Regions from separate parts of the Neorhizobium sp. T7_12 genome, predicted to be linked through region 1. Evidence: riboswitches for the same ligand, from Rfam matches in the RefSeq annotation. Region 1 holds a riboswitch; the other holds the start of a gene.
The links. Region 1 has a riboswitch for S-adenosylmethionine ahead of metA (homoserine O-succinyltransferase). Riboswitches for the same ligand answer to the same signal wherever they lie in the genome.

Region 1 (4,875 bases):
TGGTCCTGCGGCACCGGGTTGAACCAGACGCAGCGATGGAAATGCTCGGTGACGCGCCTTATCCAAGCCTCGCCCGGCTCCTGGTTCCAGTGCTCCACGGAACCGCCCGCATGGGTGATCTCATAGGGGCTCATCGAGGCGTCCCCGACGAAGATCACCTTGTAGTCGGCGCCATAGCTGCGGATCAGGTCGAGCGTCGGCGTCCGCTCCGACCGGCGGCCGTTCTCCTTCCACACACCTTCGTAAAGGCAGTTATGGAAGTAGAAATGCTCCATATGCTTGAACTCGACGCGGGCTGCCGAGAACAACTCCTCGACCACCCGGATATGGTCGTCCATCGAGCCGCCGACATCGAAGAACATCAGCAGCTTCACCGCATTGCGCCGTTCCGGCCGGGTCTGGACGTCGAGATAACCGTGTTCGGCGGTGGAACGGATCGTGCCGGCCAGGTCGAGTTCCTCGACCGCCCCCTCCCGCACCCAGCGGCGCAGCCGCTTCAGCGCCACCTTGATGTTGCGGGTGCCGAGTTCCACCTTGTCGTCGAAATCGGCAAACTCCCGCTTGTCCCACACTTTTACCGCCCGGCGATGGCGGGACTGATCCTGGCCGATCCGCACACCTTCCGGATTATAGCCATAAGCGCCGAAAGGTGACGTGCCGCCGGTGCCGATCCATTTCGAGCCGCCCTGATGCCGGCCCTTCTGCTCCTCCAGCCGCTGGCGCAGGGTCTCCATCAGCTTCTCGAAACCGCCGAGCGCCTCGACGAGCTTCTTCTCATCGTCGGTGAGATGTTTCTCGGTGAGCCTGCGCAGCCATTCTTCGGGGATGCTGGCAACGTCCAGGCCAGGCTCCCCGGAGACCGCCTCGAGCCCGCGGAAATAGGACGAAAAGACCCGGTCGAACTTGTCGATATGCCGCTCGTCCTTCACCAGCGCCGTGCGGGCGAGAAAGTAGAAGGCTTCCACGTCGAAATCCGCGATCCCTTCCTCCATGCCTTCGAGAAGGTCGAGGAATTCCCGGAGTGTCACCGGAATCTTCGCTTCCTTGAGGTGAAGGAAGAAGGGAATGAACATCGCGTCGAAACCTATTCGGTACCGATCTTCTCCAGGTCGTAAGGGGTCGTCTGGTAGATCTCGTTGATCCAGTTGCCGAACAGAAGATGTGCATGGCTGCGCCAACGGTTCAAGGGCGTCAGCGTATCGTCGTTATGCGGGAAGTAGTTATGCGGCATCTTGATCGGTACGCCGGCGTTGACGTCCCGGAAATATTCGTCGGCCAGCGAGGTAGAGTCGTATTCCACGTGATTGAACATATAGAGCCGCTTGCCGGCTTTCTCATGCACCAGGCAGATGCCCATTTCCTCGGATTCCATCAGGATTTCGAGGTCCGGGTTCTTTTCGATGTCGGCGCGGCGGACTTCCGTCCAACGCGACACCGGAACCTGGAAATCGTCCGAAAAACCGTTGAGATAGATCGAAGACGGCACGAGGTTGCGGTGGCGATAGACGCCGAACGCTTTTTCCTTGAGCTCGTATTTCGGCACGCCGTGGAAATGATAGATCGCCGCCATCGCCCCCCAGCAGACGTTCATGGTCGAATGCACGTTGGTCGCCGTCCAGTCGAGGATCTGTCTCATCTCGCCCCAATAGGTGACGTCTTCGAAAGGAAGCGTCTCGATCGGCGCTCCGGTGATGATGAAACCGTCGAACTTGCGGTGCTTCACCTCTTCCCAGGTCTCGTAGAAGGACAGGAGGTGATCTTCCGACGTGTTCTTGGCCTTGTGGCCACCGACGCGGATCAGCGAGAACTCGACCTGCAGCGGCGAGGCGCCGACGAGGCGCGCCATCTGCAGCTCGGTCTTGATCTTGTTCGGCATGAGATTGAGGAGCCCGATCTGAAGCGGACGAATGTCCTGCCGTACAGCCATGGTTTCGGTCAGCACCCGCACGCCTTCGGAAACGAGCGTAGTGAATGCGGGCAGCGTATCGGGAATTTTGATCGGCATGTCTCAACCCAACAAAAATAAAACCGGCGGCAAAATAAATCGCGACCGGTCCGTGGGAAGACATCTTCTCGCGGCCCTTTAGCGACTTTTTTAACGTGGCTGCAAGCCGGCCGGCCAAATCACCACGAATTCGGGAGTTCAAATACGCCTTGCTACGACCGGCGTCAATGGGAGCATAATCTTCCGCTTACCGCTCCCGCCGCGCCAGGAAGGCCATCCGCTCGAAGAGATGCACGTCCTGCTCGTTCTTGAGGAGAGCGCCATGCAACTTCGGCAGCGCGTTCTTGACGTCGCCGCGCAGGTCCGACGGGTCGACATCGTCCGAGACCAGCAGCCGGATCCAGTCGAGCGCTTCGGAGGTCGAGGGCTTCTTCTTCAGCCCCGGCATCTCGCGAATCTCGTAGAATTGGGTGAGCGCGTTGCGCACCAGCGCCTGCTTGATGCCGGGATAATGGACCTCGACGATACGGGCGAGCGTATCCACGTCCGGGAAGCGGATATAGTGGAAGAAACAGCGGCGCAGGAAGGCGTCCGGCAGTTCCTTCTCGTTGTTGGAGGTGATGATGACGATCGGCCGAACCTTGGCGCGGACCATCTCGCCGGTCTCGTAGACATGGAATTCCATGCGGTCGAGTTCCTGCAACAGGTCGTTCGGGAACTCGATATCGGCCTTGTCGATCTCGTCGATCAACAAGACGAGCTTCCTGTCGGAGGCAAAGGCCTGCCACAGCTTGCCGCGGCGGATATAGTTGGCCACGTCGTGGACGCGTTCGTCGCCGAGCTGGCTGTCGCGCAGCCGCGAGACGGCATCGTATTCGTAGAGCCCCTGCTGCGCCTTGGTGGTGGACTTGATGCTCCACTCGATCAGATCGAGCCCGAGGGCGGCGGCGACCTGCCGCGCAAGCTCGGTCTTGCCGGTGCCGGGCTCGCCTTTCACCAGCAGCGGACGTTCGAGCCGGATCGCGGCGTTGACCGCCACCATGAGATCCTTGTCGGCAATATAGTCCGCTGTACCCTGAAACTGCATCTCGTGATCCTGATCGGTAAACGCGCCGCAAACTAAAAGCTCGCCCGAGGCGGTGCAACAGCTTTCCCTTTCCACCGGCTTTGCGCTATGGGCAATGCGCATGACCCATTCGACCTTCACCATTCTGCTCGGCGGCAACTTGCGCGTCACCGATCGCCTGCGGGAGACGATCGCCGGCAGCCGCTTCATTGCGGCCGATAGCGGCATGCGCCATGCGTCGGCACTCGGCTTGAAGCCTGAACTCTGGGTCGGCGATTTCGATTCCTCCGACGCCGCGCTGATCGCGCAGTTCCCGCACGTCGAGCGGCAGGCCTTTCCGCCGGCCAAGAACGAGACGGACGGCGAGATCGCCACGGCCGAAGCCGTCGAACGCGGCGCGACAAGGCTGATCCTTGCTGGCGCGCTCGGCGGCGAGCGCAGCGACCATGCGCTTCAGCATCTCTTTCACGCCATGAGCCTGGCCGAACGCGACCTCGACATCCTGCTGACGTCGGGCGACGAGGAGGCCGTGCCGCTGCTGCCGGGCACAAGGACACTGGACCTGCCGAAGGGTTCGCTGTTTTCGGTCATCGGCTTTTCCGACCTGGAGGGGCTCGATATCATCGGCGCACGTTATCCGCTCGACAACTTCTCACTCCCCTTCGGCTCCTCGCGCACCGTCTCGAACGTTGCAGAAGGCCCGGTGGAATTCCATTTGAGGAAGGGCAAGGCCATGATCCTTGCCCGCCCCCACGACTTTACAGGAGCCTGACTGTTGGCGCCCCCAATTCTGAAACTTGACGATATTTTCCTGAGCTTCGGCGGCGCGCCGCTTCTCGCTGGCGCCGGCATGCAGGTAGAGCCGGGCGACCGCATCTGCCTCGTCGGCCGCAACGGTTCCGGCAAATCGACGCTGATGAAGATCGCCGCCGGCATGGTCGAGCCCCAGTCGGGCGAGGTGTTCCGCCATCCCTCCTCGACCATCCGTTATCTCGAACAGGCGCCGGATTTCGCCGATTATTCGACGGTGCAGGCCTATGCCGAAGCGGGCCTCGGCCCGGGCGACGATCCTTATCGCGTCACCTATCTGCTCGAACATCTGGGCCTCACCGGCCAGGAACACCCGAACACGCTCTCCGGCGGCGAGGCCCGACGCGCAGCACTTGCCCGCGTCATGGCGCCCGAACCCGACATCCTGATGCTGGACGAGCCGACCAACCATCTCGACCTGCCGACCATCGAATGGCTGGAAGACGAATTACGCAAGACGAGAAGCGCGCTGGTGGTGATCTCGCATGACCGTCGTTTCCTCGAAAAGGTCTCGAATGCCACGGTCTGGCTCGATCGCGGCACGTCGCGACGCCTGAACCGCGGTTTCGGCGAGTTCGAAGCGTGGCGCGACGAAGTGCTGGAGGCGGAAGAGCTGGAACAGCACAAGCTCGGCAAGGCGATCGAGCGCGAGGAACACTGGCTGCGTTATGGCGTGACCGCGCGCCGCAAGCGCAACATGCGCCGCCTCGGTGAGCTGCAGACGATGCGCGGCAATTACCGCGGCCATAAAGGACCGCAGGGCACGGTGCAGGCGAGCGTCAGCGAAGGCCGTGAATCCGGCAAGCTTGTCATCGAGGCCGAGAACATCACCAAGAGCTACGACCGGCCGATCGTCGCGCCGTTCTCGATCCGCGTGCATCGCGGCGACTGCATCGGTCTCGTCGGCCCGAACGGTGCCGGCAAGACGACGCTTCTGAAGATGCTGACCGGCCAGCTGACGCCCGACACCGGCACCGTCAAGCTCGGCACCAACCTGGAAATCGCCACGCTCGACCAGAAGCGCGAGGACCTGGACCCCGAGGACACGCTGTCC
Region 2 (4,875 bases), on a different contig from region 1:
CACATGTCCCAGCCGCTCACACCGGTCGGATCGACACCCTCGGTGCCGAACTGTACGCCGGGGAAAATCGTCTCCCCCTTGATCTTCACCCCGCCGGCGAGCGACTTCAGCGTTTCCACCTGCGCCGACGTAAAGCAGTCGGCACCGCCTGCCTCACATGTCTTCAGGTCCTTGGCCGGATCGAAATTGCATTGACGGGGATCGGCGATCAGCGCGTCCTTGGCACCGTCGATCGCATCGCATTTGTCCATCACCGCCTTGGCGAACACCGGAAGCTGAGCCCGGCTGATCGGCGCCTTGAGCAGAGCCCGCGCATTCCAGACGCCCCAGATTTGCGTATTGGTGAGATCGAGAACCGGAGCTCCGGCAAGGATGCCGTCGAAATCGCCCGGATAACGCTGCGCCGCCATCAGGCCCTGGCGTCCGCCGGTCGAGCAGCCATCCCAGTAGGAGAAGGAGGGATGCCGGTCGTAATAACGCGCGGCAATCGCCTTGGCGGTGTCGACGGTCACATGCACCGCGCGTGAACCGTAGTCGATCAAGAGGCCAAGGTCTTGTGCAAAATCCCCGAGCTTGTAGGTGACCGCATCGTGACCGGTATTCTGCTGGACGGTGAGGAAGCCTTTCGAAAGCGCCGCATTGCGGGTGGCGACCCGTGAAGGTGCCGCAAGGTCCTCGCCCGCGTAGCCGCCATTGCCGAACATATAGAGCCGCCGGTTCCAGTTGTCCGGCAGGGTGATCTCGAACCGAACCTGTGGCCGGATATAGCCGGTTACCTGGCAATGGCCGGGGACCGTTCCCATGCCGGCCACATGCGCGGCCTTCAGCGTCGTGACCTCGGCAAAGGATTGACCGTTCAGCATGCCGCAGGCGATCTGCGGTGACACGGTGGCGGAAGTGAAATCCGGCCTGTCCTTCTGATCGATGAAACTGCTCTTGTTCTGTGCGAGTGCCGGGGTAAAGGCCGCAAGCGCCAGAAAGGCGCAGGGCGCCAGCAGAAAGGCCCGCTGAAGCGATCGTGTCATCAAGTTCTCCTCCCAAAGACCGGTTGACCACGTCAAGATGCCGCAGGAGGGGAGGGGTAACAAATAGAAAAACCGACGCCACCCATAACCTGCAGGTTGTCGTCGGTAGCGCGGTTTAGTTGAGGACGCGCATCAGGCCCGGTGAATCCAGGGAGAAAGCCGGGATCGTCACCTCGAAGGTCTCGCCTTCGTCGGTCTGCATGTCGTAATGGCCGAACATCAGGCCGGATGGTGTGTCGAGAGGACAGCCCGAGGAATATTCGTAGCTGTCGCCCGGCTTCAGCCGCGGCTGCTCGCCGACGACCCCCGGCCCGTCGACTTCGTCGACGATGCCGTTCTGGTCGGTGATGTGCCAGTAGCGATGCACCAGCTGCACGGTGAGCGTCGAATGGTTTTCGATGACGATGCGATAGCCCCAGACATAGCGGCTCTCTTCCGGATTGGATTGCTCCTCCAGATAGTAGGGTTCGACGGCGACATCGATATCTCTTGTCCGGGCGCGATACATGCGACACCTCAACAAATCTAACTTGGTTCGATATTGTACAGAGGCGCCGCAACGTCAAGAAATCTCGCGGTTTGAACAACCGAGTGTGAGCATTTGTTGAAGTTAAGGATAACCGGGATGGTGAATTTCTGGTCGATCCACCACCCCGGCCACGATCTTGAAAAGCGAACGCTTACACGCCGGCCTTGGAAAGCGCCCGGGCGAAATCCTCGATCAGGTCGTCGGTATCCTCGATACCGGCCGACAGGCGCACGGTGCCGGGCGAGATGCCGAGTTCGGCCCGGGCCTCGTCCGTGAGGTTCTTGTGCGTCGTTGTCGCCGGATGGGTGATCAGGCTCTTGGAATCGCCGAGATTGTTGGAAATCTTGACGATTTCCAGCGCGTTCTGCAGCTTGAAGGCCGCTTCCTTGCCGCCCTTCAACTCGAAGCAGACGAGCGTCGAGCCGGCCTTCATCTGCCTGGCGATGATATCGGCCTGCGGATGGTCCTTGCGGCCCGGATAGATGACCTTTGCGACCTGCTTCTGCTCGGCGAGGAAATCGGCGATCTTCGAAGCGCTTTCCGTCTGCTGCTTGACGCGCAACGGCAGGGTCTCGATGCCCTTCAGCAGCGTCCACGCATTGAACGGCGACATCGCCGGACCGGTATGGCGGAAATAGTCATGCAGGTTCTCGTCGATCCAGGCCTTGTCGGACAGCACGACGCCACCGAGGCAGCGGCCCTGGCCGTCGATGTGCTTGGTGGCGGAGTAGACGACGATATGCGCGCCGAGTTCCAGCGGCTTCTGGTAGAGCGGGGTCGCAAACACGTTGTCGACGACGACCTTGGCGCCGATCTGGTTGGCGAGCTTGGCGACGCCGGCAATATCGACCACTTCGAGCGTCGGGTTGGTCGGGCTTTCCAGGAAGAACACCTTGGTCTTCGGCGTGATCGCCTTTTCCCAATTCTCCAGGAAGCGGCCGTCGACCAGGGTGCATTCGATGCCGTATTTCGGAGCGAGCGTCTCGACCACCCAGCGGCAGGAGCCGAACAGGGCGCGGGCCGCGACGATATGGTCGCCGGCCTTCAGCTGGCAGAGGATCGCGGCGGTGACGGCGGCCATGCCCGAGGCGGTGGCGCGTGCGTCTTCGGCGCCTTCCAGCATGCACATGCGCTTTTCGAACATGTCGTTGGTGGGGCTGCCGTAACGCGCGTAGATGAAGCCGTCTGTCTCGCCCTTGAAGCGGGCTTCGGCCGCTTCCGACGTGTCATAGACGAAACCCTGGGTCAGGAAGATCGCTTCCGAGGTTTCGCCATATTGCGAACGCAACGTGCCGCCGTGTACGAGCTGGGTTGCCGGGCGCCATTTGTTAGTCATGCGTGTCCTCTTTCAGAACAAAAAAACCGGTCGCATAAGCAGACCGGTTTCGCACCCGGTCTTTTTAGCCACTTATTTAACGTGGCTGCAAGCCGACCGGCCAAATCACCACGGGATAAGATTGGCATAGCGCCGCGCCCCGCTTGCGTCAATGGCTCGCATTTGGTTTTGTCGCGTCGAAAACTTGAGAGAGACATGATGGCTCGCGAAACAGGAATCTTGGCGGACCGCGCGATCGCGGCGCTTTTCGACAGTGGACGGCTGATCTCCGAGCGGGAGCTCGACCTGGATCAGGTTCAGCCCGCCAGCCTCGACCTGCGCCTCGGCGCCAAGGCATTCCGCGTCCGCGCGAGCTTCATGCCGGGCCCGACGAGCCTCGTCTCCGACAAGCTCGATCGCCTCAAGCTGCACGTGATCGACCTCTCCGAAGCCGCGGTGCTGGAAACCGGCTGCGTCTATATCGTGCCGCTGATGGAACGGCTCGACCTGCCGGCCAATATGTCTGCCTCCGCCAATCCGAAAAGCTCCACCGGCCGGCTCGACATCTTTACCCGCGTGATCACCGACTACGCGCAGGAATTCGACAAGATCCCGGCCGGCTATTCCGGCCCGCTCTACCTTGAAATCTCGCCGCGTACTTTCCCGATCGTGGTGCGCCGCGGTTCGCGCCTGTCGCAGATCCGTTTCCGCGTCGGCAACGCGCTGCTTGGCGAGCCGGCCCTTCTGCAACTCCACAACGACGAAACCCTGGTCGCGTCCGCCAAGCCGAATGTCTCGGGCGGCGGCATCGCCCTGTCGATCGATCTTTCCGGCGACAGCGTCGGCCTGATCGGCTATCGCGGCAAACACCACACGGCCGTCGTCGATGTCGACAAGAAGGCGCAGCACGACATCTTCGATTTCTGGGAGCCGCTTTACAGCCGCGGCCGCAACGAGCTTATCCTCGATCCCGACGAGTTCTATATCCTCGTCTCGCGCGAGGCGGTGCATGTCCCGCCGCTCTATGCCGCCGAGATGACGCCCTTCGATCCGCTGGTCGGCGAATTCCGCGTCCACTATGCCGGTTTCTTCGATCCGGGCTTCGGCCACGAAGCGGCGGGCGGACGCGGCAGCCGCGCGGTGCTCGAGGTGCGCAGCCACGAAGTTCCCTTCATCCTCGAAGACGGCCAGATCGTCGGCCGCCTGGTCTACGAACACATGCTGGAAAAACCCGAAGGCATGTACGGCGCAGGCCTCGGCTCGAACTATCAGGCACAAGGCCTGAAGCTGTCGAAGCATTTTCGCGTCTGACACCACCTCCGGCTTGACAGTCGATGCCGTCTGTTGGAAATCTGCAGACCGACGCGGGTGTAGCTCAATGGTAGAGCAGCAGCTTCCCAAGCTGAATACGAGGGTTCGATTCCCTTCACCCGCTCCATTTTCCCGCCACACGCACCAGCTGCCTTTCAGCCTGAAGGGCCATTTATCGCCCCATCAATCAATGACGGGACTGCGAGGTTAGGGGAATTGCGCATCGTGTGGTAGCTTGGCGCAGATAGCTGCCCAGTCCCGACGACACGGAGGTAGGGTCCATGGCTGAGGGCATAGACGCACTTTTCGCGCAGGCGGCGCATTTGGCCGCCGGGTTCCGCCAGGCAGATCCTCAGCTCCACCGGCCACAACTGCAATACCAGGAATGTCTGGCGACGCTCGTCGAAGATCTCCAGGAGGAGACGCTTGCGATGGAGGACGTCCTTCTTCATCTCGTGGAAAAGGCCGAGCCGGGCCTCCACCGAATGACCGGCCCGCGTTTTTTCGGCTGGGTGATCGGCGGCTCGCATCCGATGGGCGTGGCGGCAGACTTCCTGACAAGCGCCTGGGGACAGAATGCGGGTAATCACACCGCGTCCCCTGCCGCCGCGTCTTTCGAAAAGGTGGCAGCCACCTGGCTCCTTGAGGTTCTGGGCCTGCCTGCTCAATGCTCCGTGGGTTTCGTCACGGGAGCG

Region 2: another riboswitch for S-adenosylmethionine. It lies ahead of C5J26_RS23805 (O-succinylhomoserine sulfhydrylase); the one in region 1 lies ahead of metA (homoserine O-succinyltransferase).

What each region holds. Positions count from the first base shown of each region.
Region 1 covers NZ_PVBK01000012.1:122,825-127,699, reverse strand. The annotation lists gene C5J26_RS22690 (VWA domain-containing protein) at 1-1,073, opposite strand, end outside; gene metA (homoserine O-succinyltransferase) at 1,085-2,005, opposite strand; SAM riboswitch at 2,064-2,141, opposite strand; gene C5J26_RS22680 (MoxR family ATPase) at 2,193-3,032, opposite strand; gene C5J26_RS22675 (thiamine diphosphokinase) at 3,127-3,783, shown strand; gene C5J26_RS22670 (ABC-F family ATP-binding cassette domain-containing protein) at 3,787-4,875, shown strand, end outside.
Region 2 covers NZ_PVBK01000014.1:12,705-17,579, forward strand. The annotation lists gene C5J26_RS23795 (tannase/feruloyl esterase family alpha/beta hydrolase) at 1-1,025, opposite strand, end outside; gene apaG (Co2+/Mg2+ efflux protein ApaG) at 1,141-1,533, opposite strand; gene C5J26_RS23805 (O-succinylhomoserine sulfhydrylase) at 1,706-2,890, opposite strand; SAM riboswitch at 2,934-3,012, opposite strand; gene C5J26_RS23810 (2'-deoxycytidine 5'-triphosphate deaminase) at 3,086-4,180, shown strand; tRNA gene C5J26_RS23815 (tRNA-Gly) at 4,234-4,307, shown strand; gene C5J26_RS23820 (aspartate aminotransferase family protein) at 4,462-4,875, shown strand, end outside.